Eleftheria terrae: one gene and its partner. The protein of the gene in region 1 binds, or shares a complex with, the protein of each later gene. Links are inferred from orthologs where the notes say so. Each region holds a gene or a part of one and is shown in the gene's direction. Other genes may lie near its edges. The genes, in order: trxA and trxB.

What was found.
Region 2: the proteins of trxA (region 1) and trxB are in contact, whole or in part, in a crystal structure (PDB 1F6M), measured with the Escherichia coli proteins. The link is inferred for Eleftheria terrae from one-to-one orthologs.

Annotation. Positions count from the first base shown.
Region 1 is NZ_CP106951.1:1,098,445-1,109,988, forward strand. Bases 8,811-11,544 are described here. They hold trxA (thioredoxin TrxA), read left to right. Parts: upstream 8,811-9,879; coding sequence 9,880-10,209; downstream 10,210-11,544. Other genes in these bases: N7L95_RS04905 (serine/threonine protein kinase), read right to left, coding at 8,811-9,399; rho (transcription termination factor Rho), read left to right, coding at 10,448-11,544. Also shown: N7L95_RS04885 (thioester reductase domain-containing protein), read left to right, coding at 1-2,703; N7L95_RS04890 (DMT family transporter), read left to right, coding at 2,757-3,080; N7L95_RS04895 (flavin monoamine oxidase family protein), read left to right, coding at 3,088-4,329; N7L95_RS04900 (serine/threonine protein kinase), read right to left, coding at 4,593-6,878; more of N7L95_RS04905, read right to left, coding at 6,991-8,810. UniProt on the Escherichia coli protein: Participates in various redox reactions through the reversible oxidation of its active center dithiol to a disulfide and catalyzes dithiol-disulfide exchange reactions.
Region 2 is NZ_CP106951.1:4,814,138-4,819,564, reverse strand. What follows is about bases 2,482-5,427. They hold trxB (thioredoxin-disulfide reductase), read left to right. Parts: upstream 2,482-3,446; coding sequence 3,447-4,409; downstream 4,410-5,427. Other genes in these bases: N7L95_RS21490 (PEP-CTERM sorting domain-containing protein), read right to left, coding at 5,215-5,427; rpmG (50S ribosomal protein L33), read left to right, coding at 4,941-5,108; rpmB (50S ribosomal protein L28), read left to right, coding at 4,681-4,914; N7L95_RS21510 (Crp/Fnr family transcriptional regulator), read right to left, coding at 2,534-3,202. In the rest of the region: outer membrane lipoprotein periplasmic chaperone LolA, read right to left, coding at 1-16; N7L95_RS21515 (DNA translocase FtsK), read right to left, coding at 13-2,439.

The DNA of each region.
Region 1 (11,544 bases):
GGCGCGGGCCCCGAGTCGGTGCTGGTGAGCTGGCTGCCGCATTACCACGACCTGGGCCTGGTGGCGCACATCCTGCACAGCGTGTACTGCGGCAGCCACTGCGTGTTGATGAGCCCGGCCGCCTTCGTTTCGCAGCCGCTGCAGTGGCTGCGTGCCATCAGCCGCTACCGGGGCGAATACACCGGCGCACCGAACTTCGCCTATCAGCTCTGTGTCGACCGCATCCCGCGCGAGGAGCGCGAGCAGCTGGACCTGTCCAGCCTGAAGATGGCCATCAACGCGGCCGAGCCCATCAATCCGCAGACGGTGAAGGATTTCTGCGCCGCCTTCGAAGTGGCCGGCTTCCGGCCCGAGACCTTCCTGCCAGCCTATGGCATGGCGGAGGCCACCGTGTTCGTGTCGGCCAACCCGGTGGGCTCGCCGCTCAACTTCAAGCGGGTCGACCCGGCGTTGCTCTACAACAGCGGCCTGGTGCGCGAGCCGGCCGAGGGCGCCCCCTTCCGCGAGCTGGTGGGCTGCGGCCGCAGCTGGCTGGAGCAGCGCATCCGGGTGGTCGATCCCAAGCGGCATGTGGAGCTGCCGCCCAACACCGTGGGCGAGTTCTGGCTGCAGGGCGACAACGTGATGGACGGCTACTACCGCAATCCCGAGGCCACCCAGCAGGCCACCGGTCGCCTGGAAGGCGACACGGTCGACCACCTGCGCACCGGCGACCTGGGCTTCTTCGACGAGAGCGGGCAGCTCTACATCACCGGCCGCGTCAAGGACGTCATCATCATCAACGGCGCCAACTACTACCCGCAGGACATCGAGGAGCACGCCCAGGTCGCGCACCCGGCGCTGCGCAAGGGCGGCATGGCGGCCATCGGCATCACCCAGGGGCCTTCGGAAGCACTGGTGCTGTTCGCCGAGCTGGAGCGCCAGGCGCTGTCGCAGGTGCAGGCCAACCCAGGCCTGCTCAACGACATCGCGGGCAAGGTCTGCGAGGCGGTCGGCCAGCACTTCGACCTGCCGGTGACCCGCATCGTCTACCTCAAGCCGGGGCAACTGCCCAAGACCTCCAGCGGAAAGATCCAGCGCCAGGAGTGCAAGCGGCGCTACCTGAAGGACGCCACCGACGCCCTCGCCCTCTGGCCCCTGGCCGACACCACCTCCGACGAACGAAAGAAGCAAATGTCCAACATCGAAAAAGCCCTCGCCCGCATCACCGAACTGGGCCCCGACCACCTGCGCGTGTTCAGCCTGCTGACCCAGCTGATGAGCTCGAAGTACGGCGTGCAGCTGTCCGACTTCGACATCGAGAAATCAATCTTCTTCTACGGCATCGACTCGCTCAACATCATCGACATCCATGCCCATCTCGAAAAGAAGCTGGGCTGCTCCATCCCGACGGTGGCCTTCTTCCGGGCCAACAACTTCATGGAGATGATCGACGACATCGTCGCAGCGATGGCCGACCGCCACCAGTTCGACCGCAAGATCGCCGAAGGCGCCACCCTGCGCGAAGAGATCGACCATGCGGTGGCCCAGCTCACCACCAAGCTGGAAGCCGTCAGCGGCAGCTCCGACGGCAGCATCGGGCGTCGCACGCTGCTGACCGGCGCCTCGGGCTTCGTCGGCGTGGCCTTGCTCAAGGAGATCCTCGAACGCACCGATGCGGACGTGGTGTGCATGGTCCGTGCAGCCGACGAAACGGCTGCCCTCAAGCGCATCCGGAACACCTCGGCCAAGTACGACCTTCGACTGCCGTCGGGCTTTGAGCGGCGCGTGCAGATCATGATCGGCGACATGTCCAAGCCCAGGCTGGGCCTGAGCGATGCCGACTACCAGCGCTTCGCCCGCGAGATCGACAGCGTCTACCACTGCGCCGCCATCGACAACTTCTACCTGCCCTACAGCGTGATGCGCAAGACCAATGTGCTGGGCACGCTGGAGGTGCTGAACTTCGCGCTCAGCGAGAAGCTCAAGCCCATCTTCTACATCTCGAGCTGCGCCGTCTCGATGCTGGAGGGCCAGGAGGAGAACACCGAGGTCATCGGCCTGGTGAACGGCTACGCACAGAGCAAGTTCGTGGCCGAGCAAACGGTGCTCGCCCTGGCTGCCAAGGGCTATCCGGTCATCAACTACCGCCTCGGCTACCTCTACAACCTGCGCGTGCAGGACGTGCCCGCCAACGGTTCCTTCGACAAGCTGCTGGCCGCGGTCGAGAAGGCCTACAGCCAAGTCAACGACGACCTGATCGTCGATGCCGATGCCTTCGAGAACTTCCTGTCCTCGCTGCCGCAGATCGGCGCCTGCCCCGACATCGACGTCGACTTCGACCTCACCCCGGTCGAGTATGCGGCCAAGGCGATCGTCGAGACCACCAAGCTGCCGCTGGGTGAGCGCAAGACGACCTACACCTTCTACAACCCGCAGCCGCTCAAGTGGCGCGACGTGCAGTCCTACTTCAAGAAGGCCCATCCCAAGGTGCAGCACGTGCCGCTGCCCGACTTCCTGCAGCGCTACGAGGACTACATCCGCGACGTCAAGAAGCCAAGTGCCAAGCTGCTGAAGTCGGTCGTCTCGCACCAGCTGCAGCACCAGTTCAACACGATGTTCCGCAACGTCGAGATTGACCATGCCCAGCAGTTCAAGCACTGGTGCCCGCCCTGCGACACCCGCTTCACGCACCACTATGTGGACTTCGCCGTGAACGGCTGATCGCGCACGGCGGGCGGGGCCCACCGGTCCCGCCCGCCACACCGGGAGTTGCCATGCATTGGCTCTACTTGACGCTGGCCATCGTCTTCGAGGTGGCCGGCACCACCTGCATGAAGCTGTCGGACGGCTTCAGCAAGCTGTGGCCCAGCATCTTCATCTTCGTGTTCTATGCCCTGTGCGCCGGTTTCATCACGCTGGCGCTGCGCCATCTGGAGATCGCGGTGGCCTACGCGATCTGGGCCGGCCTGGGCACTGCCTTGATCGCGGTCGTGGGCATCCTGTACTTCAGGGAACCGGTCTCGACCGCCAAGGTGGTGTCGCTGCTGCTGATCGTGGCTGGCATCGGTGGGCTCAACCTGAGCGGGGTCAGCCGCTGATGCGGGCATGACGCCTGACGTCGACGTCGCGGTGCTGGGGGCCGGCATCGCCGGCCTGGTGGCGGCGCGCATCCTGGACGACACCGGGTTGCGCGTGCGCCTGCTGGAGGCCCGCACCCGTGTCGGAGGGCGCATCCACACCGACCACGACTTCGCCTCCGTCCCCATCGAGCGCGGCGCCGAGTTCGTGCACGGCGACGCGGTGGCCACTTGGCGCTACCTCGACCGCCTCGGCCTCGCCACCCGGCGCAGCCTGCGCACGCGCCACCTGCGGCTGGTGCAGGGCGAGCAGTTGCACCACCCGCTGTGGCTCTTGACGCGCCCGGCGTTCTTCCAACTGCTGCTGGCCCTGCCCGAGCTGATGCTCGGCCGCCGGCGCGACGAGAGTGTGGCCGCCTTCCTGCGCCGCCACCGCATTCGCGACCCGGCCGGCTGGCAGCTGGCCGACACGCTGGCCAACTCGGCCTGTGCTTCCGCCGAAGACCTGAGCCTGGCGGATGTGCTGCGCATGTATTCGTCGCAGCAGTCCAGCGGGGGCGACTTCCGCATCGAGCAGGGCTACCAGGCCCTGCCGGCCCACCTGGCGCGTGGACTGGACGTGCATTACGGCATGCCGGTGACACACGTGCGCTGGAACGACCAGGGCGTGGACATCGAGGCCGGCCAGCGCCTGCGGGCGCGGGCCGCCCTCATCACCCTGCCACTTGGCGTGCTGCAGGGCGGCCAGGTGCTGTTCGAGCCCCCCCTGCCAGCGGCCAAGCAGGCGGCCCTGGCGGCACTGCGCATGCATCCGGCCATCAAGGTGCTGTGCCGCTACCACGAGCCGGTCGGCCCGCGCGATGTGCGGGTGCTGGCCGGCGACGACGTCTTGCCGTTGATCTGGCGGGCGCCTTCTCCCGCGCCGGTGTGGACGGCTTTTCTCACCGGCCCGCGGGCCCGCCATGCGCCGGACGGCGAGCAGGTCGCGCACCGGGTCAGCCGGCTGCTCGGCGGCGACGCGCTGGACGCCCTGCGCGACGTGGAGGTGGTGGACTGGGGCCGCGACCCCTGGGCCCGGGGCGGCTATTCCGCCGTGCCACCCGGCGAAGCACACGCCCGCGTGGTGCTGGCCCGCACAGTGGGGCCGTTGCTGTTCGCCGGCGAGGCGACCGCGGCCGACGGTGAAGCCGGCACGGTCAGCGGCGCCATCACTTCGGGTGAACGGGCTGCCACGCAACTGCTGGCCACCTTTGCGGCCTTGCGCTCCTGAGCGCGCACCACCCGCATGCAGCGTGGAGCCAGGCAGCCGGAGGGCACCGAGCGCCGCAGCCGCTTCATCCCTTTGCCCCGCCTGCTGCGCCGCCCGACTCGGCCTGCCAGCATCACACCAACGCCGGCCCGGGTGCGACCTGGCGGCCGCTGCGTGTGGTGGAGCACGAAATGCAAGCGGCGCCGCGAAGCCGCCGCCAGCAGGCCGCATGCTCGCCGGCACCCCGCACGCCAGGCGCCCCGCCGAGCGACGGGCGGCCCCTTCTAGCCCGCCGCCACCCTCGGCTGCGGTGGCTGCCCCTGCAGCGCCTTCTGCAACTCGTCGCGCAGGCCGCGCAGGAGCGCCAGCTCCCGGTCGGCCAGCTTGAAGCCGTCCACCTGCGACTTGTCGGCATACAGGAGGCCGACCGGCCCGTCCTCGCCCACCAGTGGCAGCACCATCAGGCTGGCCGCCCGCAAGTGCCGGTGGAACCAGGCCGGCAGGCGCGCCGCAATGTTCGGCGAGCCGGCGTCACGGATCAGCGTGTCGGCCCCCTTCAGGCACAAGGCGCTGAAGAGGTCGCTGTCCTGCCCAAGGCGGAAGCGGAAGTGCTGGCGCAGCAGCGCCTCCCGGGCGCCAAAAGCCTGCCGCACCACCAGGGTGTCCCCCGGCTGCTCGCGCAGCAACAGCGCCACATCCTGGCACTGGAAGGTGTCGAACACCGCCTCGGCGGCAATCTTCAGCAGCGGCGCACGGTCCGTCGACTGCAGGCTGGCCAGGCGCAGCCGGGCGGCTGCCCGTGCCAGGGGATGGCTGGCATCGCGCGACGCAGCGGGCTGCACACGTGCCACAGCGGCCTCGCGAGGCGCAGCGGGCGGCTGTTGCGCGTCGATGGCGGCCCAGATCTGCTGGCTCGCCAGGCCCAGCGCCTTGCCGTAGCGCTCGATGATCACGGTGTTGCGCACCGCGTGATCGCGCCGGTCGGCTCGCGTCTGCACATCGGCCAGCTCGTTGCCCAGGCCGCCCAGCAGGCGGAACCAGTCGTTGCGCTTCTCGGGCCGGCGCGGCACGCCGTCGCGCCCGGGGCGGCGCATGTCGCGCACCAGGCTTTCCGGCAGCCCCCAGGTGCGTGCGATGCTGATGCCCAGGTCTTCAAAGCTGGCGCCCAGCACCGACCAGACGGCGGCGTCCTCGCTGCCGCCCTGGCTGAGGGCCAGTTGGCGGATCTGCGTCGCTTCTTCGGGCAGGTAGTAGTGCACCAGGGTCCGGCCGAGGTTCTGCATCATCGCGGTGATGAAGGACTCCTCTTCCTCCGCTTGCGTTGGGCACAGGCGGGCGGCGAAATGGCCGGCCAGGCGCGAGCGCGCATATTCCTCGCGCAGGGTCTCGGCAGCCGCGGCGTCGCGCATGTCCTCCAGTGTCGGCAAGGTGCCTGCCAGGTCCCGGATCGCCATGAACCCCATCAGGGCCACCGCCCGCGAGACAGTGGTGATGCTGCCCCCGCCGACCGAGCTGTAGTAGGCGGCGTTGGTCATGCGCAGCAGCTTCTGCGTCAGCGACACGTCGTCGAGCACCGCCTGGCTGATCTCGTCGAGGTTGACCTTCTCCGCACTGGCCAGGCGCCGTACTCGCCGCACCACCTCGGTCTGCACCGGCAGGTCCGCCTGCTGCGCGATCTGCTGCACCAGGCGGTTCAACGTGCGGGCAGCCCGGCTATCGCCAATGCCCTCGAGCAAGGCCGGTGTGAGCCAGTCCTGCAAGGCATCGCGCAGGGCCGCTGCGGTTTCGTAGCGCTCCGCCGGATCGCGCGCCAGGCAGCGCGCCACGATGGCCCGCAGCTGCGCCTCACCGTGTTCGATCCCCGGCACGCCGCGCGGCAACGCCAGGTCTTCCTCCTGCAAGCGGGCGGCGGCGCGTTGCGGGTTCTGGTCCTGCACGGCGGGCCGGCCAGTCAACAACTCGAACAACACCAGGCCGGCACAGAACAGGTCGCTGCGCACGTCGGCCCCGCCGCCAGTCACCATCTCGGGTGCGAGGTACAGCCCGCTCGCGCTCGGCAGTGCGCTCACCTCGGGCGGCACGGGCAGCACCGCAAAGCCGGTGAGCCGCGGCCGCCCGGCAATGTCCAGCACCACGCAAGCCGGCTCCAGGCAGCCGTGCACCACGCCCGCGGCATGCGCATGCGCCAGCCCGTCCAGCATGCCGATCACCGTCAGCACGGCTTGGCGCGACGGCATCGCGTCGTGCTCGGCGAGCCACTGCGACAGGGCGACGCCCTGCACCGGCTCGACCACCAGCACCGGCCGGCCAGCCGCGACGCCGGCTTCCACCGCCTGCACCAGGTTGGGATGGCGCAGCGCCAGGACCGGCGCTGCGGCGGCTCGCCACACCTGCTCACCCAGGCCGGGCAGCGGCAGGCGGTGCCCCACCTGCAACTGCACATCACGTTGCGACAGCGTGTCGTGGGCCTGCCACCAGGTGCTGACGCTGCCGCGGGCCAGGGCTCGCAGCAGACGCCAGCGCCCGAGGGCGGGCAGGTGTTCAGCGGTGGTGTCGTCCAGCGTTTGCACGGCGGTTCACGGTGATCATGAGCAAGGCCCGTCGCACCCGGCCGTGCCCCCGAAGACGGGGACACCTGCCGGCACGGCAAGCAGGAAACTGCGGCGGCGGTGCACGGTCATTTCAAACGGCCTGCTTGAAGGCCATGACGGCCTGATTGCGCAGTGTGCGCAGCAAGGACAGCTCGCGGTCGCTGATGGCGATGGCGCCGGCATTCGCCTTGTCGGCATAAATCAGGCCCAGGGGCGCATTGCGCAACACCAGCGGCAGCAGCAGGAAGGTGGGCGCGTTGACCTCGCTGCGATACCAGGCGGGCAGGCGGTTTGCGATGTTGGCTGCCGAGGCGTCACTGATCAAGGTGTCGGCCCCTTTCGCGCACACGGCAGCGAACAGGTCCGCGGCCCCGGTCACCTGCAGCCGAAAGCGACCAGCCACCCGCTCTGCATCGACCCCGAGGCCGAACCGGCCGGTCAGGGCCCCGCTGCGCGCGTCGCGCAGGCAGAAGATCACGCGCTGAAAGCCGTGCGCCCGGTACATCGTCTCGAGAATCATGCGCAACACCTCGTTGAGCTTGAAGTTCTCGACCAGCGTGTTGCTGATGTCCTGGATGCCAGCCGCCAGCGTATGCGCCGCATCGTCGGCTGCACTGCGCACGGCGGCCTCCACCGGTTGGGCGGCCTGGGCCTGCACGAGCGTGTCGAGCTGGTGCGGCGACAGGGTATCGGCATCGACAGCAGCACCTGTGGCCACGGGGCCCGTCTGCAGCAAGCGTGCGGCCGGGCTGCCGGCCCGTGGGCTGAGCTGCAGCGCAGTGACGATCTCGGCCATGCGGTTGCGCGCGCGTTGCACGGCCTCCTGCAGCTCGCGCGCGCCGAGGCCCAGCGCCGGCGCAAAGCGTTGCGACAGCTGCTCGACCTTCGACGCATGCCCGGTGCTCGGAGTCTGCAGCAGCATCTCGGCCACCTCGTTGGCGGCACAAGCCAGCAGGCGCAATTGCTCCGCCGCATGCTCGGGCCGCTTCACCGGTGCCCCCGGCAGCAGCTTGCGCATGCAGCGCTGCAGGCTCTCGGGCAGGCCCCAGGAGCGCGCGACACCTATCCCCAGGTCCTCCAGGCCGATGCCGAGCACCGCCCTCGCGGCCCGCTCCTCGTCCATCGACTCGCCCTCGGGCGACTCCACCAGACGGCGGATCTGTTCCGCCTCCTCGGGAAAGTAGAACCGGGTCAGCGTGCGGCCGAGGTTCTGGAACAGGCCGCCGATGAACGCCTCCTCGGCATCGCGCCCGCCGGCGCACAGCTCGGCCGCCAGCGTACCGGCCATCATGCCGCGCAGGAAATCTTCCTTCAGCCCGGCGGCATGGGCCTTGTCCTGCATGTGCTCCAGCAGGATCAGCGACAGCGCCAGGTTGCGAATGCCGGCAAAGCCGATGAGCGCGGCCGCCCGCGACACCGTGCTGATCGAGCCGCCCCCCGCACCGCCGAAATGCGCCGAGTTGACCAGCCGCAGCAGCTTGTGGGTCAGCGCCACGTCCTTCAACACCTCGTTGGCCAGGCTGTTGAGGCTCTCGTGCTCCGAATTGGCAATGCGCTGGATGCGGCCGATGGAGTCGGACAAGGCCGGGAAATCGCTCTTGTGCCGCATGCGCCGCAGCAGGAAATCGAGCGTGCCGCTGCGGGCGCTGTCTTGTGGCTCGGAGTCCGCCGTGGGCGCGAGCCAGGACCGCAGGGCGGCCAGCAGTTCGGCGGCACCGCCGAAACGCACCGCGGTGTCGCGTGCCGTGGCCCGGTTCACGATGGCGCGCAGCGCGTCATCCACCGGCTGCGGCGTCTGCACCGGCAGGCTCAGGTCCTCGTGGGCATTGCGGTAGATCGCCCGGTAGGGGTCGCGCTCATGCACCGCTGGCTGTCCCACCAGCATCTCGTACAACACCAGGCCCGCGGCGTAGACGTCCACCTGCGGCGTCGGCGGACGGCCGTGCGTGACCTCCGGTGCCATATAGCCCGGCGTGCCGACCAGGGTCGTGTCGGCCACACCGTGTCGCTGGCTGGCCGCGATGCCGAAGTCCATCACCCGCGCCCGGCCGCTGGCGTCGAGCAGGATGTTCGACGGCTTGAGGTCGCGATGCACCACGCCGGCCTGGTGCGCATGTGCGAGCCCTTCAAGCACCCCCAGGAGGAGCTTGACGGCCTCCGCCGGCGCCATCGGGCCCTGCTCGCGCAGCCGCTGCGCCAGCGTGACACCCTCGACCAACTCGAACACCAGATAGGGATGCTGCTCGTGCACGTCCGCCTCGAACAGCGGCACGATGTGTGGATGGCTGAGCCGGCTGACCGCGCGCGCTTCATGCAACCACTGCGTCAGGGCTGCCGCATCCGAAGCCTGGGCGCGGTGCAGCTTCAGCGCCACCTCGCGGTCGAGCCGCGGATCGAAGGCCCGCCACACCGAACTCTGGGCACCCTGGCCCAGCGCGTGACGCAGTTCATAGCGTCCGAGCAGGCGGGTGGGTGGGCTGAGGGTGGCGGCGGCCGACATTTGTACGTTTCGTTGCAAATGGGGTGATTGTCCTGATTGGACCGCGTCTCGGGGGAGGGAGAAGCCCGGAGGAAGCGGCAAAAGTGCCGCCATTTCGCCTCCGTGTGCGCTCGCTCATGCGAGCGACGCCTTGGTCGCCTCCCGCCTTGCCGGTTCGGTTGCCCGGTGGGGCCCACCCCGCCGGCTCCGCCGCCCTCCGCAACCACCCTCCCGGCGCCCGGTGCGTGCACGGCCGGTGGAACGGCAGCAGGAGGGCTGCCGGGCGAGATGCGCTGAGGCTCTGCCATCCCGGCCAACCAGCCGATGCTGCAGCCACGCCCCCTTGAAGAAAAGGTGGCCTGCCACCGATGCTGAGAGAGAAAACGGATATCCCCGCGATAGAAAGACTTGCACCGGCCAGGTACGCCGGCCAAAAGGTTTATGTCAGAATCATTGGGACTTGAGTCGAAGCCGGGCTTCGACCTCTCTGAGGACTCCAAGATGAGCAGCGATCTGATTAAACACATCTCCGACGCGTCCTTCGACGCCGACGTGCTGCAGGCGGGCAAGCCTGTGCTGGTGGACTACTGGGCCGAATGGTGCGGGCCTTGCAAGATGATCGCCCCCATCCTCGACGAAGTCGCCAAGGATTACGGCGACCGTCTCTCCATCGCCAAGATGAATGTCGACGAGAACCGGGAAGTGCCCGCCAAGTTCGGCATTCGTGGCATCCCGACCCTGATGTTGTTCAAGGACGGCCAGCTGGCCGCCACCAAGGTGGGCGCCCTGTCGAAAGCCCAGTTGACGTCTTTCCTCGACGGTCATCTATAATTTCCCTCAATGCATCGGGAGCCGACACCACAAGGTCGGTTCCCGGTAGCACAAGCTTCGCCACTACGCACATCGTTCGCCGCGTAGTTTCGGCCCCCAACTCCAGCGTCTTCCGATTCGCGCTTGTCGCGGTCATGCGCCAGTTCTCGCATCCGGTCCGCCGGGCTGCGAGCGATGCCGAAGTCTATTCAGCCGTCGCCCTTGGCAGTGCGACGGGCACCGACAAGGGTATGCGCCCATGCAACTATCCGAACTGAAAGTCCTCCACGTCTCGGAACTCATCAAGATGGCCGAGTCGCTGGAGATCGAGAACACCAGCCGCATGCGCAAGCAGGAGCTGATGTTCGCGATCATGAAGCGGCGCGCCAAGCAGGGCGAGCAGATCTTCGGCGATGGCGTGCTGGAGGTGCTGCCCGACGGCTTCGGCTTCCTGCGCTCGCCCGAGACCAGCTACCTCGCGAGCACCGACGACATCTACCTGTCGCCCAGCCAGATCCGCCGCTTCAACCTGCACACCGGCGACGCCATCGAAGGTGAAGTGCGGGTGCCGAAGGACGGCGAGCGCTACTTCGCCCTCGTGAAGGTCGACCGTGTCAACGGCCTGACCCCGGAGGAGAACAAGCACAAGATCATGTTCGAGAACTTGACGCCGCTCTTTCCGAAAGAGCAGTTCAAGCTCGAGCGCGAGATCCGCTCCGAAGAGAACATCACCGGCCGCATCGTCGACCTGATCGCCCCTATCGGCAAAGGCCAGCGCGCCCTCCTGGTGGCGCCACCCAAGAGCGGCAAGACGGTGATGATGCAGCACCTGGCGCATGCCATCACCGCCAACCACCCGGACGTCTACCTCATCGTGCTGCTCGTCGATGAGCGCCCCGAGGAAGTGACCGAGATGCAGCGCACCGTGCGCGGCGAAGTCATCAGCTCCACCTTCGATGAGCCGGCCGCCCGCCATGTGCAGGTGGCCGAGATGGTGATCGAGCGCGCCAAGCGCCTGGTCGAGCTGCGCAAGGACGTGGTGATCCTGCTCGACTCCATCACCCGCCTGGCGCGCGCCTACAACAACGTGCTGCCCTCCTCCGGCAAGGTGCTGACCGGCGGTGTCGACGCCAACGCGCTGCAGCGCCCGAAGCGCTTCTTCGGTGCCGCCCGCAACATCGAGGAAGGCGGTTCGCTGACCATCATCGGCACGGCGCTGGTCGATACCGGCAGCCGCATGGACGAGGTGATCTACGAAGAGTTCAAGGGCACCGGCAATTGCGAAATCCATTTGGATCGCCGCATGGCCGAGAAGCGGGTCTACCCGTCCATCCTGCTGAACAAGTCGGGCACCCG
Region 2 (5,427 bases), 3.7 Mb from region 1 along the record:
TCAGCAGTTTTTTCATTCGTCTCGCTTGGGAACGATGATGTCCCGGTTCCCGTTGGTGGCCATGCTTGATACGAGCCCCGACTTCTCCATTTGTTCCAGCAGCCGGGCGGCCCGGTTATAACCGATGCGCAGGTGCCGCTGCACCAGCGAGATCGAGGCCCGGCGGTGCTGCAGCACCACCTGCACCGCCTGGTCGTACATCGGATCGGCCTCGCCCTCTTCGCCTCCGCCGCCGCCTTCGCCGCCCGGGCCGCCCTCGCCTTCCAGCGTGCCGCCTTCAAGGATGCCCTCGATGTAGTTGGGCTCGCCCTGGCTCTTCAGGTACTCGACCACGCGATGCACCTCGTCATCGCTGACGAAGGCGCCGTGCACCCGGATCGGCAGGCCGGTGCCCGGCGCCATGTAGAGCATGTCGCCCTGGCCCAGCAGGGCCTCGGCGCCCATCTGGTCGAGGATGGTGCGCGAGTCGATCTTGCTCGACACCTGGAAGGCGATGCGGGTCGGGATGTTGGCCTTGATGAGGCCGGTGATCACGTCCACGCTCGGGCGCTGGGTGGCCAGGATCAGGTGGATGCCGGCGGCGCGCGCCTTCTGCGCCAGGCGGGCGATCAACTCCTCGATCTTCTTGCCGACCACCATCATCAGGTCGGCCAGCTCGTCGATCACCACCACGATGTGCGGCAGCCGGTCGAGCGGCTCCGGTTCCTCGGGCGTGAGGCTGAAGGGATTGCTGATCTTCTCGCCGCGCTCGGTCGCCTCGGCGATCTTCTTGTTGTAGCCGGCCAGGTTGCGCACGCCCAGCTTGCTCATCAGCTTGTAGCGCCGCTCCATCTCGCCGACACACCAGTTCAGCGCGTTGCCGGCCTGCTTCATGTCGGTGACCACTGGCGCCAGCAGATGCGGGATGCCTTCGTACATGGCCATCTCGAGCATCTTCGGGTCGATCATGATCAGGCGCACGTCGCGCGCCTCGGCCTTGTAGAGCAGCGACAGGATCATCGCGTTGATCCCCACCGACTTGCCCGAGCCGGTGGTGCCGGCCACCAGCACGTGGGGCATCTTGGCGAGGTCGGCCACCACGGGATGGCCGACGATGTCCTTGCCCAGGCCCATGGTGAGCAGGGACTGCGCGTCGTTGTAGATCTGCGAGCCGAGGATCTCGGCCAGCCGGATGCTCTGCCGCTTCGCATTGGGCAGCTCCAGCGCCATCAGGTTCTTGCCCGGGATGGTCTCCACCACCCGGATGCTGACCAGGCTGAGCGAGCGCGCCAGGTCCTTGGCCAGGTTGACGATCTGGGAGCCCTTGACGCCGGTGGCCGGCTCGATCTCGTAGCGGGTGATCACCGGGCCCGGCGAGGCCGCCACCACCCGCACCTCGACGCCGAAGTCCTTCAGCTTCTTCTCGATCATGCGGGAGGTCATCTCCAGCGTCTCGGGCGTCACGGTGGTTTCTAGCTTGGCAGGAGCCGCGTCCAGCAGGTCGACCTGGGGCAGCTTGGTGTCGTTGAGCTCCTTGAAGAGCGGCTTCTGGCGCTCCTTGACGACGCGCTCGGACTTCGGCACCTCCACCACCGCCGGCTCGATCATGATGGGCGGGTGGTCTTCCACGACGTGGCGCTGCACCTCCACCACCTTCTCGCGTTCCTTGATCGCCTTCTCGCCCAGGCGCAGGTCTTCCTTGATCTCGCGGCGCACCTCGCGCTTGACGCGCCAGCCGTCGATGCGCGCGCCCAGGCCCTCGGCCGCGCGCACCCACGAGAAACGCAGCGCCATCGAGACCCCCGCCACCAGCAGGGCGATCCACCAGACGCCGGAGCCGGCGAAGCCGAGCAACTTCATGCTGGCCGGGCCGAGCACGTCGCCCAGCACGCCGCCGGCATGGCCGGGCAGGTGCGCTTCCAGCCGGTACAGCCGCGTCCACTCCAGGCTGCAGCTGGCGCACAACAGGGCCGCCAGGCCCAGCCAGAACAGCCAGCGAGGGGGAGCCGCCACCGGCTCTGCCGGCGCGACGTCCGGCGGCCGCAGCAGGTCGGCCAGCGCGCTGAGCCAGCCGCGCAAGGCCACCAGCACCAGCCACCAGGAGGAGAAGCCGAACAGGAAGTACATCAGGTCGGAGACCCACGCTCCCAGCACGCCGGCGGCGTTGTGCACGCCCGTGCCGTCGCCGGTGGTGGACCACGCCGCATCGGCCGGCGTGTGGCTGAGCATGGCGAACAGCAGCAGGATCAGGCCCAGCGCACCGAGGAACACGCTCAATTGCACCCGCCAGCGCGGCGGCACGGCGGGTTCGGGCGCGGCCTTCTTGGCCCTGGGCGTGCGGGTATAGGGCGCAGAAGCCGCGCGGCCCGAAGCGGGCGCAGGCGCGGGCGCAGGAGGCGGCGGCACGGGCGCCGCCGCCGAGGTCGGATCGCCCCCGAGGGAGCCAAGAGGAAATGCCATGCGCGAATTGTGAATCAAGCGCGTGGCGCCGACACCACAGAAGGCCCCGGGTGCAACACCTGTGAACGATTCCGTGCCGCCGTGGCGGCCGGGCTCAGCTGGCCTGCAGGCGCTCCTTGATCACCACCGAGCCGTCGGGCTGGGTCTCGACGTACTGGCGTTCCTCCAGGTCCTTCATGACCCGGCTGACCATCTCGCGCGAGGCCCCGACGATCTTGGCCAAATCCTGCCGGGAGACCTTGTTGCGGATCAACAGCGTGCCGCCGGTGTCCTCGGCCATGTCGAGCAGGGTGCGGGCGACGCGGCCATAGACGTCCAGCAGCGCCAGCGACTCGATCTGCCGGTCGGCCGCGCGCAGCCGCGCGACCAGCCCGCGCATGATGGCGTAGGAGAGGCTCGAGTTTTCCGGCAGGCAGCGGGCGAACTCGGTGCGGCCGAGCACCAGCACGTCGGTCTGCACCTCGGCCCGCACGGTGGCCGAGTGGGGCTCGTTGTCGATCAGGCTCATCTCGCCGACGTAGTCGCCGGGGTGCAGCATCGCCAGGATCACCTCGCGACCACGGGCGTCGGCCGTCAGCACGCGGGCCCGCCCGGTCAGCAGAATGAACAAGGCGTTGGACTTGCGGCCCTGCTCCACCACGATTTCGCCGCGCCGGTAGCGCCGCTTGACCACACCTTCTGCAACGGCTTCGGCCTGGGTGCTGGTCAACATCGAGAACAGGGGCACTCGTCGAATCAGGTCCAGGTTAGACAGCATCGCCATACAGATCACCTTCTGCGTTGTTTCGTCCTGCGGCTGCGCAAAGCCCGCATCGAGCGCCGGCCGGCGGCCTTTTCTACAATCCGCTTGTGATGGCGCCCAAGGGCCCCATCTGCCGGCAGTGGCACACCTACCTGCGCGCCGTGAGATATCTCACAGCTGGACTCTACCCGAAGAGCGGCCGCGCAGCAGGGGGAATACCACCCGAGAAACGACTCCAATTCCGCCTCACCGAAGCGCCACCGCCATGAGCATTACCGTCAAGCACGCCCAAGTCCTGATCCTCGGCTCCGGTCCCGCCGGCTACACGGCCGCCGTCTACGCGGCTCGCGCCAACCTCAAGCCCCTGCTGATCACCGGCATGGCGCAGGGCGGCCAGCTGATGACCACCACCGAGGTCGACAACTGGCCAGCCGACGTCGACGGCGTGATGGGCCCCGACCTGATGCAGCGCTTCCAGCGCCATGCCGAACGCTTCAACACTGAAATTGTTTTCGACCACATCAACGAGGTCGCGCTCGACCAGCGGCCGTTCCGCCTGAAGGGTGACGCCGGCGAGTACACCTGCGATGCCCTGGTGATCGCCACCGGCGCCTCGGCCAAGTACCTGGGCCTGCCGTCGGAGGAGGCCTTCATGGGCCGCGGCGTCAGCGGCTGCGCGACCTGCGACGGCTTCTTCTACCGGGACCAGGACGTCTGCGTGGTCGGCGGCGGCAACACGGCGGTGGAGGAGGCCCTCTACCTGTCCAACATCGCCCGCAAGGTCACGCTGATCCACCGCCGCGACAAGTTCCGCGCCGAGCCCATCCTGGTCGACAAGCTCAACGAGAAGGTCGCGGCCGGCAAGATGGAGCTCAAGCTCTTCTCGGTGCTCGACGAGGTGCTGGGCGACGCCTCCGGCGTCACGGGCGTGCGCATCAAGAGCGTCCAGGACGGCCGCACCGAGGACATCGCGCTCAAGGGCTGCTTCATCGCCATCGGGCACCAGCCCAACACCGACATCTTCAAGGGCCAGCTGGAGATGAAGGACGGCTACATCGTCACCCGCTCCGGCCTGAACGGCTTCGCCACCATGACCAGCGTGCCGGGTGTCTTCGCCGCCGGCGACGTGCAGGACCATGTCTACCGCCAGGCGATCACGAGCGCGGGCACCGGCTGCATGGCCGCGCTCGACGCCCAGCGCTTCCTGGAACAGGACGGCCAAGTCTGAGATACTGCGTCCCGGCCACCGCCTGAAAGCGGGGCCCTGCACATCGGCGGCGGCCTTGCATGGGCCGCCGCGGTTTTTTCTGGCTATAATCGCCGTCTTTGCCGAAACCGGCTTTGCCTCTATTTTTCGCATGTGAGTTCCAGCTCACCGTCGCGAACGCAGGACGCGAAGCCTTCGAAGGGCGTCCACCAAGCGGCTTGGTTCGGTTTCTCTGACCGGGCTGCCTGCTCTAGGCGTCAAATCTGAACCGAGATTGAAACGGAGAAGCGTCATGGCACGCGTCTGTCAAGTTACGGGCAAGCGCCCGATGGTGGGCAACAATGTGTCCCACGCCAACAACAAAACGAAGCGTCGCTTCCTGCCGAATCTGCAGTACCGCCGCTTCTGGGTCGAGAGCGAGAACCGCTGGGTCCGCCTGCGCATCAGCAACGCCGCGCTGCGCCTGATCGACAAGGTCGGCATCGAGCAGGTCGTGGCCGACCTGCGCGCCAAGGGCGAGCTCTGATCGCCACTGCTTAAGGAGCACACACCATGGCCAAGACCGCTCGCGAAAAGATCAAGCTGGAGTCGACCGCAGGCACCGGTCACTTCTACACGACCACCAAGAACAAGAAGACCACGCCCGAGAAGATGGAGATCATGAAGTTTGATCCCAAGGCTCGCAAGCACGTCGCCTACAAGGAAGTGAAGCTGAAGTAATTCAGCCTCCCTTGCAGATCGCAAGTAGAAAACCCGCCCGGCGAAAGCCCGGCGGGTTTTTTGTCGTTGCCGCCCTGCCGGCGGGCGTGGCCGGCAGGGGCCGGCATCAGCCGGCGTGCGACTCGCTGGACCGGGTGGCCGCCTGGCGCCGGCGGCCAACCGCCGCCAGGCCGACAAGGCCCAGCGCCGTCAGCGCCACCGTGGCCGGCTCGGGCACCGCCGGGGCGAAGGTGGTGAAGATGCTCGAGCTGTGCATCCACCCATAGGTGCCGACACTCATGCTCGCGCCCCGGGTGTAGCTGGTGGCCTGGGTGTCGAG